DNA from 3 places in the Ruminococcus sp. 8Y-12 genome. Region 3 is predicted to be linked to each of the others. Evidence: predicted binding sites of a transcription regulator. Region 3 holds the regulator's gene; each other region holds the start of a gene.
What was found. Region 3 encodes HrcA, which represses chaperone genes, less so after heat shock. Its sites were predicted from a motif close to TGTTAGCACTCNNNNNNNNNGAGTGCTAACA; they were not measured.
Positions count from the first base shown of each region.

Region 1: a site for HrcA is predicted at 1,863-1,893, ahead of AC0THY_RS01825 (Hsp20/alpha crystallin family protein). Genes of this name have one in related genera too.
Region 2: a site for HrcA is predicted at 1,816-1,846, ahead of htpG (molecular chaperone HtpG). Genes of this name have one in related genera too.

Region 1 covers NZ_CM176623.1:469,418-472,702, reverse strand. The annotation lists gene AC0THY_RS01835 (DnaJ C-terminal domain-containing protein) at 254-1,228, shown strand; gene AC0THY_RS01830 (hypothetical protein) at 1,329-1,790, shown strand; gene AC0THY_RS01825 (Hsp20/alpha crystallin family protein) at 1,966-2,382, shown strand; gene AC0THY_RS01820 (LacI family DNA-binding transcriptional regulator) at 2,478-3,285, opposite strand, start outside.
Region 2 covers NZ_CM176623.1:3,150,319-3,153,603, reverse strand. The annotation lists gene htpG (molecular chaperone HtpG) at 1-1,738, opposite strand, end outside; gene AC0THY_RS12155 (TraX family protein) at 1,950-2,678, shown strand; gene AC0THY_RS12150 (glyoxalase) at 2,675-2,932, opposite strand; gene AC0THY_RS12145 (Cof-type HAD-IIB family hydrolase) at 2,944-3,285, opposite strand, start outside.
Region 3 covers NZ_CM176623.1:2,987,440-2,990,724, reverse strand. The annotation lists gene dnaK (molecular chaperone DnaK) at 1-5, opposite strand, end outside; gene grpE (nucleotide exchange factor GrpE) at 72-755, opposite strand; gene hrcA (heat-inducible transcriptional repressor HrcA) at 814-1,899, opposite strand; gene AC0THY_RS11320 (hypothetical protein) at 2,239-3,285, shown strand, end outside.

The sequences.
Region 1 (3,285 bases), 2.5 Mb from region 3:
CATGAAATCAATCAAGCATCGAAAGATGTGGTCGTACTCTGTTAAATTACCGAGCGTGGATTGAAATGAATAAATAAATAAACAAAAAAATGAATGCGCCTCTCTTGACATCACTGATAATAGATGTTATATTACATATAGAACAAAACACAGGCATGCCTGGAGGACGTAAAAAACGAGAGGTCAATTGCTTGGCCTCTTATTTTTTACGAGACCCATGCGTTTTTATTATAAAAGAAGGAAGGTGAGGACAGTGAGTGCTAAGAGAGATTATTATGAAATCTTAGGTCTGGACCGGAATGCCGATGCCTCCGCAATCAAAAAGGCATACCGGAAGCTGGCAAAAAAATATCACCCTGACAGCAATACAGGAAATGCAAGGGCCCAAGAGCAGTTCAAAGAGGTCACAGAGGCCTATAATATTCTGAGAGATGAGGAAAAGAGGAAACAGTATGACCAGTTTGGCCACGCCGCTTTTGAGGAGGGGGCCGCAGAGGCGAATGGATACAGGGGATATCAGGGATTTCATTTCCAGGGAAATGGAGATATGGATGATTTATTCAGCGATTTTTTCGGAGATGCATTTCGCGGCACCGGTACCAGGGGGTATTATAGCGGGGGCTTTCAAAGACATGGATTTCAGAGAGAGGAATATGGGGGAAAAGGGTTTGAAGGCAGCAGATTTGGTGAAGACGCATTTTGCACAAAAGGATCAGACCTGCATGCAGATGTGGAGGTGAGTTTTGATGAGGCAGCATTGGGCGGTAATAAAATCATTCGTCTGCAGGACAGCGCAGGAAACATGCGCACTTATGAGGTGAATATTCCTGCGGGCATAGATACAGGAAAAACAATCCGACTAAAGGGAAAGGGTATGGCTGGCACTGGTGGCGGCCGGGCCGGGGATCTGCTTTTGAAAATTACAGTGAAAGAGAAACCTGGGTTTAAAAGGGAGGGAATGGATGTGTATACCACGGTTGCCATCCCATTTACAACCGCTGCCCTGGGCGGGGAGGTAAAGATCCGTACAATCTATGGGGAGGTACTCTGTACCATCAAAGCGGGAACCCAGCCCGGAACAAAGGTCCGTCTGAGAGGGAAGGGCATTGTCTCCATGAAGAATCCCTCCGTCCATGGAGACCAGTACGCGGTGGTGGAGATTCAGGTACCCCGCAGCCTCAGCGCTGAGGCCAGGGAGAAATTGAAAGAGTTTGAGCGGGTATTTTGAAAACATTGCAAAGAATATAAATATATTAGGGCAATTTTAGAAAGCTAACCTCAGGTTAGTACAGCTGGAAAATTGGATCTGACTAAGGAGGAATTAGAATATGCAAGATTTTTTAAAAGCACTGGTAAGCAAAAGTAAAAATATAGAACTGCCCGATGAGTACAATTATTTTGGAAAGCTTATTGGCAGCTGGCAAATCGACTATATTGACCGCAACGATTCTTTCGAAATAAAAGGAGAGTGGCATTTTTCATGGGTTCTTGAAGGAATGGCGATTCAGGATGTGATTATCTTGCCAGATTATGAATATGGTACTTCACTTCGCATTTACAATCCCAAAACGCACGCATGGGATGTTGCTTATGGTTACACAGGAAATATAATACGGCTTGAAGCAAGAAAACAAGACGGTATGATCGTACTGACGTACCTTGATGATGAAAGGAGAAAGTGGGTTTTTACCAAGATTGAGGAGAACCGTTTTCATTGGCAGAATGTAACCGTAAAAGAGGATGGATATTGGCATATCAATGCGGAGATGTTTGCGAAGCGTATTGTCTGAGTATAGTTCCTCTCTAGGAGGAAAAGTAATTGCAAACCATTTATTTTAGGGTTTGCAAAAAAAAATTAAAAATATTAGCACTCACCTCTTGACAGTGCTAACAATCTGTGCTATAAAATATATAACAAATAAAACAAGTAAACATTTAGATAAATTATTCAAGGAGGAATGAACTATGTTAAGAACTTTTGATTTATTTGATGAGATGTTTAGAGACCCGTTTTTCAGCCGCAGCTATGACAACAATGTTGCGCAGGTGATGAAGACAGATGTAAAAGAGGACGCAAACACTTACACGTTAGACATCGAGCTTCCGGGATACGCCAGGGAAGATATCCAGGCAGAGTTGAAGGAAGGCTACCTGACCATCTCCGCAAACAGGACAGACAACAAAGAAGAGAAGGATGAGAAGGGGCGTTACATCCGCAAGGAGCGCTATACAGGAACGTGCAAGCGAACTTTCTATGTGGGAGATCATTTGGAGCAGGAAGACATCAAGGCCGGATTTAAGGATGGAATTTTGAGACTGGTTGTTCCCAAAGAGACACAGAAGAAAATTGAAGATAAGCCGAAACTAATTGAGATTCAGTAAATGTTCAAATGGTTTTAGAGCTTGTCCGGGAGGTTCATAGAGAATCTCCCGGGCAGGCTCTATTCTTTTTATAGTAATTTATGAAACACCGTATCCTATCTTAAGAGATAACAGCTCTCTCTTACCACCAGCCTGCAGGGTACCTCCAGGCGCACATTCTCCGTGTGCTTTCCCCGAATGCGGCTGATCAGCAGCGTAACCGCCAGGCGTCCCATATCTTCCTTGGGTATATTGATGGTGGTGAGCAGAGGGGTGGTGTCCTGCGCAGCTTCGATATTGTCAATGGAAATCACGGAGGGCTGGTATTCTGTCTGAGGAAATTCATGGTAGGCCCGCAGTACCCCCAAAGCTGTGACATCGTTTGCACAGAAAATAGCAGTGGGTTTATCCGTGCCTTCCATGATGGAGCGCATCACCAGATAGCCCTCAGGCTCTGTCTGGGCTGTGGGGTGAACGTTCTGAAAGTGGAAGGGGATTTTATGGGAGATGAGAGACTCATGGTAACCGGTAAAACGGGTCTCGGAGCTGCAGTCCCCGATATAGGCAATCTTCCTGTGTCCAAGGGAAATCAGATACTCCATTGCTGTTCGTGCAGCCATGACTCCGTCGCATACGATCTCATCAATCTCATACTCCGTAGGATTGCGGCCGATTCCCACAATGTTCCGGTAATGGCTTTTGAGCTTTGGGAGAAGGGACTGGGGGCACCGGCCTAAGATCATGAGCCCGCTGGTGGAGCCGCTGTCACAGAAGGAGCTGTCCATCAGATCCCGGGCGTACAGCACGTGATTCAGGATGCAGTGCTGCTCAAAGAGTTCTGTTTCAATGTGGCGGAACACCTCTTTAAAAAATGGATCAGTTTCCAGGGAGTCAAATCTGGACAGCAGAACAGAGACCTTTAAG
Region 2 (3,285 bases), 160 kb from region 3:
CTTTGCGGAACACCTCTGTCAAAGTCTCTTTTGTTTCCTTCAAATCCTCCTCGGAAACGTCCTCTTTTAAGCTATCGGTCACATCCGCATCAATGCGCATAAATTTTACGTCCTCATGCTTCTGCTCCACATGGCTGATAAAAGCAGAGTCGATATTGTGCTTCAGGATGACCGCATCCATTCCGTGTTCCTTAAACATATTGATGTACTGGCTCTGCTGAACTTCATCGGTCACATAAAAGAGTGTTGTTTTCTCTTTCTCTTCAGCGTCTGAAGACTGGTCTGTCTCTTCCTTTGCCGTATCCTCTTTTGCATTCTCTTCTTTTACGGCCTCTGTTTCATTGGCATCCTCTTTCTTATTCTCAGCCACAAAGTCCGTGAAAGTCAAGTACTTGCCGTCCAGGTTTTTGTAGAGGATATAGTCCATCATCTTGTCGCTGAATTTGGAATCCTTCAGACAGCCGAACTTGATAAACGGGCTGATGTCGTCCCAGTATTTCTCATAGTTTTCCCTGTCTGTCTTGCACATTCCGGACAGCTTGTCAGCCACCTTTTTGCTTATATAGTCAGAGATTTTCTTTACAAATCCGTCGTTCTGGAGTGCACTTCTGGACACATTCAGAGGCAGGTCCGGACAGTCGATTACCCCTTTTAAGAGCATTAGAAACTCCGGAATCACTTCTTTGATATTGTCCGCGATAAACACCTGGTTATTGTACAGCTTGATGGTTCCCTCAATGGAATCGTACTCTGTATTGATTTTCGGGAAATACAGGATTCCTTTTAAGTTAAACGGGTAATCCATATTCAGGTGAATCCAGAACAGAGGCTCCTTGTAATCCATAAATACCTTGCGGTAAAAGGCCCGGTACTCCTCATCCGTGCACTCATTGGGATGCTTTGTCCACAGGGGAGCAATATCGCTGATGGATGCAGGGCGCTTATTTATTTTTACCATATCTCTGGCGGGAGAGACCTCTACCATCTCTTTCTCACCATTTTCGTTCTCCTGCTCCTCTGTCTTCGCCTCCTCATGGATGCGCTCAACCACCACGTCATCCTCTGTCAGCTCGTTCTCCTCAATGGTCTCATACTGCTGTTCTGCATCCGCGTTGGAGAGGAAGATCTCAATGGGCATAAAGGAGCAGTATTTTTCCAGCACTTCGCGCATGCGGTACTCATTGGCAAATTCCACGCTCTCCTCATTCAGAAAGAGGGTGATTTCTGTTCCCACTTCTGTCCTGCCGCCCTCTGCCAAGGTGTACTCTGTGCCTCCGTCACACTCCCAGTGTACTGGTTTTGCCCCTTCTTTGTAGGCAAGGGTGTCAATGTGCACTTCATCTGCAACCATAAAAGCAGAGTAGAATCCCAGACCAAAATGTCCGATCATCTCATCGTCATTAGTCTTGTCCTTGTATTTCTCCAGAAAATCGGTGGCTCCGGAAAAGGCAATCTGGGTAATGTACTCCTCCACCTCATCCGCATCCATTCCAAGGCCGGAATCAATAAACTTCAGGGTCTTTTCCTTGGGGCTGACCACCACCTCTACCTTTGCCTTATACTTCTCCGGAAGGGTATACTCTCCCATCACATCCAGTTTCTTCAGCTTAGTGATCGCGTCACATCCGTTGGACACCAACTCCCTGGCAAAGATGTCATGGTCGGAATACAACCATTTTTTTATAATCGGGAAAATATTCTCACTGTTAATGGATAAGCTTCCTGTCTTACTGCTCATTTGCAAACACTCCTTTGTATTTTTTTCTTGATATCTAAAATGTAGTTTAATACGCCTGGTGCAAAATGTCAAGAGAAAATTAGCACTCGTTTCAGTCGAGTGCTAACAATCTGTATTTTTACATTTTCCCCTTCCCCTGAGCTCCTTTTTCTTTTATACTGGTACCGTGAATAAGATGTAATCGTAAGAATCTATCTAACAGGAGAAAAACATGGAAGCTGTAGAGCAAAAAAAATATGCCGGCATAACCGGCAGTACCCTAAAAATAATTGCAATTGTCACAATGTTCATTGACCATATCGGGGCAGCTGTCCTGGAATATGCCCTGCGAAATTCCCAGCCCCTAAACGCCAACCCCGGATTGTGGGACCAGGTCTATCTGGCTGACCAGATCATTCGCCAGATCGGACGCCTGGCCTTTCCCATCTTTTGCTTTCTTCTGGTGGAAGGCTTTCTTCACACCAGCAATGTCAAAAAGTATGCGCTGCGTCTTGCCCTCTTTGCGCTGGTCTCTGAGGTTCCCTTTGACCTGGCTGTCTTTGGGACACTCTTTGACCCTAAACACCAGAATGTATTTTTCACCCTTCTGATCGGTCTTTTGGTCATGATTGCTGCTGACCGCTTCCGGGAAAAAGTCTGGGTCCAGGTAGTAATCTATGCAGCCGGCATGGCCGCAGGTCTTCTGCTTCAAACGGACTACGGCTACAAGGGGGTTCTGCTGATCATTATACTGTATATTTTCCGCTATGAGCGCAAGACACAGGCGCTGGCAGGAGCGCTCACCATCTCCTGGGAGTTGACGGCGCCCCTGGCTTTTCTGCCCATCCTGGCCTACAACGGAAAACGCGGGCTTTCGATGCGCTACTTTTTCTACTGGTTTTATCCCGTGCACCTGCTGATTCTCTGCGCACTCAGGCCTTTCTTCATGCAGCTCTTTTAAGCCTCCACCACCAGAAATCTGCCATCCGGCAGCGCAAACACCTCAGACGCATCTGCCAGTTCGTCATCCGACAGCTCAGATGCGTCCATACCGCTCTCCTCGAAATACTCTCTCACTTCCTCCAGAGACTCCACAACCACTGCCATACAGTCCTCCAGAAACTCCTCTGCCTCCTTGGGCGTATCCGCCACCTTTTCGTCAAACAACTGCAGCTGGTCGTTTAAAAATACTTCTAAATATTCCCTTTTGTACATCCCTGTTCCTCCTACTGTTCATCCAATACTTTTTTCATCACTTTTAATACACCGTCATGGATGTTGGCCTGGGCAATATGCTTTGCCGCTTCCTTTACTGCCTGCTGGGCATTTGCCACCGCATAGCTCTCTCCAGCTGCCCGCATCATTCCGATATCATTCATATTGTCCCCAAAAACCATGGTTTCTTCCGGACGTATGCGAAGAGATTTCTGGATGGTACGTATGGCATTTCCCTTATCCGCGTCCCGGTCCATAAAATCCAGCCATATTTCCCCAGCCACTGCCACATTTAGACGGTCCCGGTACTTTTCAATCAGTCCGTGGGCCAGCTGCCTGATGTTCTCTTTTTT
Region 3 (3,285 bases):
CCCATTGTCATTTCCTCCTCATTGCAATGTTTTCATTTTATTGTAATGTCTGCGTTGGCAGACGTGTCCGTTTAATTGGCTACTTTTACCATACTGTGCCTTACCACGGTATCCCGGTAAGTGTAACCCTTCTGGAACTCCTCGGCAATGATATTCTCACCCAGTTCCTCATCCTCCACATGCATCACTGCATTGTGAAAATTGGGGTCAAATTCCTGACCCACAGCCTCAATCGGCTTTACTTCCAATTCCTCCAAAGTAGACATCAGCTGTTTGTAGATCTTATCCATGCCCTCCACAAAGGGATCATTCCTGCTCTCATCCGGAACCTGCGCCAAGCCTCTCTCAAAATTGTCAACCACAGGGAGCATCTTTTCGATCACACTCTTTGCGCCGACCTCATACATGGAGGCCTTCTCCTTCTCCGTCCTCTTGCGGAAGTTATCAAACTCTGCCATCTGGCGTTTCAGCCTGTCAGTAAGATCTTCGATCTGCTGATCCTTCTTGTCTTTCTTATCCTTCTTCTTACCAAAGAAGCCTTTCTTCTCTCCCGGACCGCTTCCCTCAGGCTCCTTTCCCTTGGATTCCTGACCGCTGCCATCCTCATTCTCAGAGGCTTCCCCGGCATTTTCCTCATCCTGTGAATCTTCCTCCACAGCTTCTGTATCCGTTTCCTCCTCGGTCACTTCCCCAACCGTCTCACCAGTCTCATTTTCCGCATCGGAAACAGCGTCCTTGTTCTCATCTATCTCCATATCCTTTTGCAGCTTTTCCTCAGACACGCTCTCTACCGCCCTTCTTCATCCTTTTTCGTTACTCTTGTTTTTGGTGATTCCTCTCTCTGCCTACCGAGACGGAAGAGTCCTCACTCGTCTTGTTAAATATCTTATCCAACTGCGTTGTCAAAGTTTTCAGTGTGCTGACTACTTTGTCGTAATCCATCCTTTTCGGCCCGATAATTCCTATCGTTCCCTTCATTCCCTCACCTAATTCATAGGTTGCTGTCACCACACTGCAATCCCGCATGGTCTGTACCGGAGATTCATTTCCTATATAGACCTGAATGCCCGTGTTCTCCTCCGCTGTCATAGTCTCTGCCACCAGATTTGCCAACTGCTGTTTCTCCTCAAATGCACTGATCAACTCACTGGCCTTTTCACTGTCGCTCAACTCCGGATATTTGAAAATATTGGTTGTGCCGCTGGTATAGATCTCTAAGTCCTCATCATCCATCTGAATGGCCTCTGCTACCGCATCCAATACACTGTTGACCACCTCACTGTGTATCCCTGCCTGCTCCTTGAGCTTCGCGATGGTAACCAGATTGATCTGTTCCATGGTCAGGCCGTTTAAGCTGGTGTTCAGCAGAATATTCAGTTTCAGAATCGTCTCATTGTCCAGCTGATGGTCAATGCGGAGCATCTTGTTCTTAACCACATTCCCCTCTGTCACTACAACCGCCAGCAGCTGGTTTTCCGCAATGACCGAGAGCTGTATAAATTTCAGCTTTGTCCGGTGATACTGAGGAGAGGTGATCATGGTTGCATAGTTGGTATTGTTGGCCAGCACCTTTGCCACCTGCTTCAGAACCAGATCCATCTTATCCTGCTTCTGGATCATCAGCTCCTTCATCTCCGTGACTTCTTTTTCCTTCTCCTCCATGAGATGGTCCACATAAAAACGGTATCCCATATCAGAGGGAATCCTTCCGGCTGAGGTGTGGGGTTGGAGGATATAACCCATATCTTCCAGATCAGACATCTCATTGCGGATTGTAGCGGAACTCAGATTTAAATCCGCATACTTGGATATGGTTCTGGAGCCAACCGGTTCCCCGGTTTCCAGATAAGTTTTAATGATAGCGTACAAGATTTTCGTCTTGCGTTCATCCAACTGCATCTTTAAATCCTCCCTCCCTTTTTTGTTATTAGCACTCATCTTGGTAGAGTGCTAACATCTATGTTCCTAAGATAGCACTCTTAATTTTCTTTGTCAATAGTATTTATGTATTTTTTAGAAATTATTTTTCATTTATAGGTTCATTAGATTGATACCAGTTCCTCACTTTAAAGGGCTATTTGGACAAAACCATGGAAATTCAAGGAAATCTACCGTTGACATGGTTTTTTAATGATGCTATATTTTAAAAAAATGAGCAAGTTTGATCTAATTAAAAGAGATACCGGCGCTTTTCCCGGGTCCGAAAAAACGGGGATTCAGAAAAAACAGGAGGGAAACATGAATAATAAGAACAAGTTAAATCGGGTTTTACTTTTTCTTTCGGCAATTGTACTGCTGGGCTTCGCAAAAACAGATGTTTGCGCGGCAAAGTCTTATGATTCGGTAAAAATATCTGCAAAGGACCCGGTGGTGGTCATCAGAACCTCTTATGCCACCGATAAATTTGAGGATGGAGGGTTGGGTGGCGTCTATTCTGCGGTTCCTGTCAAAGATACGGACTGCTATCTATTATACGATGTAATTATCTGGGAAGATCGCATAAGTCTCTATAAATTTGACAATAATCTGGACGATAAATGGAGTGAATATGCCCAAAAAAACAATGTGGACAGCATGACAGAAAGCCAATACCTAAAGGCAGGATTGGACTTTCGAGAGTCTTATCTCATAAAATCTGTCAAGTGTAAGAACCTGGAAGGAGATGTGGAGAAAGATAGCAGTAAGCGTTTAGCCGCATACAAAGCTTTTTTCAATATAATCCATAAGCGCTCTCCCTCCCGGCACATCGTCATCAAGTATTCTGGCCATGGAGGAGGAAGCTCCTTCTGCGGCTGCTTAAATTTGAGTGATACCAAAAAGGTTATGAATTATGGACTGAAGGTATTTGGGCAGAAATTTGCGATCATTGATTACGGAACAAACTGTGTCTCAGGAACGACCAGCGTACTGAATTTTTACAAATCTTATACAGATTATATGGTTGTATCACAATTGGATTTTGGCGGATGGGAGTGGGATAAATGGAATTATGACATTTACCGCAAGGTGGACAGCGATGAGGTTTATTCCAGGATGTTCCGAAAGGGAGAAACCATTCGGAAAGCCGCCCTGCGGCTGGGAGGCCAGCACAAAAAAATGTGGCCCTACGGGAAAAAATATATGAAAAAAAATAAGATTCCCCAATCCTCCACTGTGGTAAAGATGAAAGAATATACAAATCTAATGAAAAGTCTGAAAAAGACGGGGGCAACACGATATCATTGGGATCTCTACACCATGGTTAAAAAATATGGCGGGAGCAGTCTTCTCAAAAAGTATAAAAAA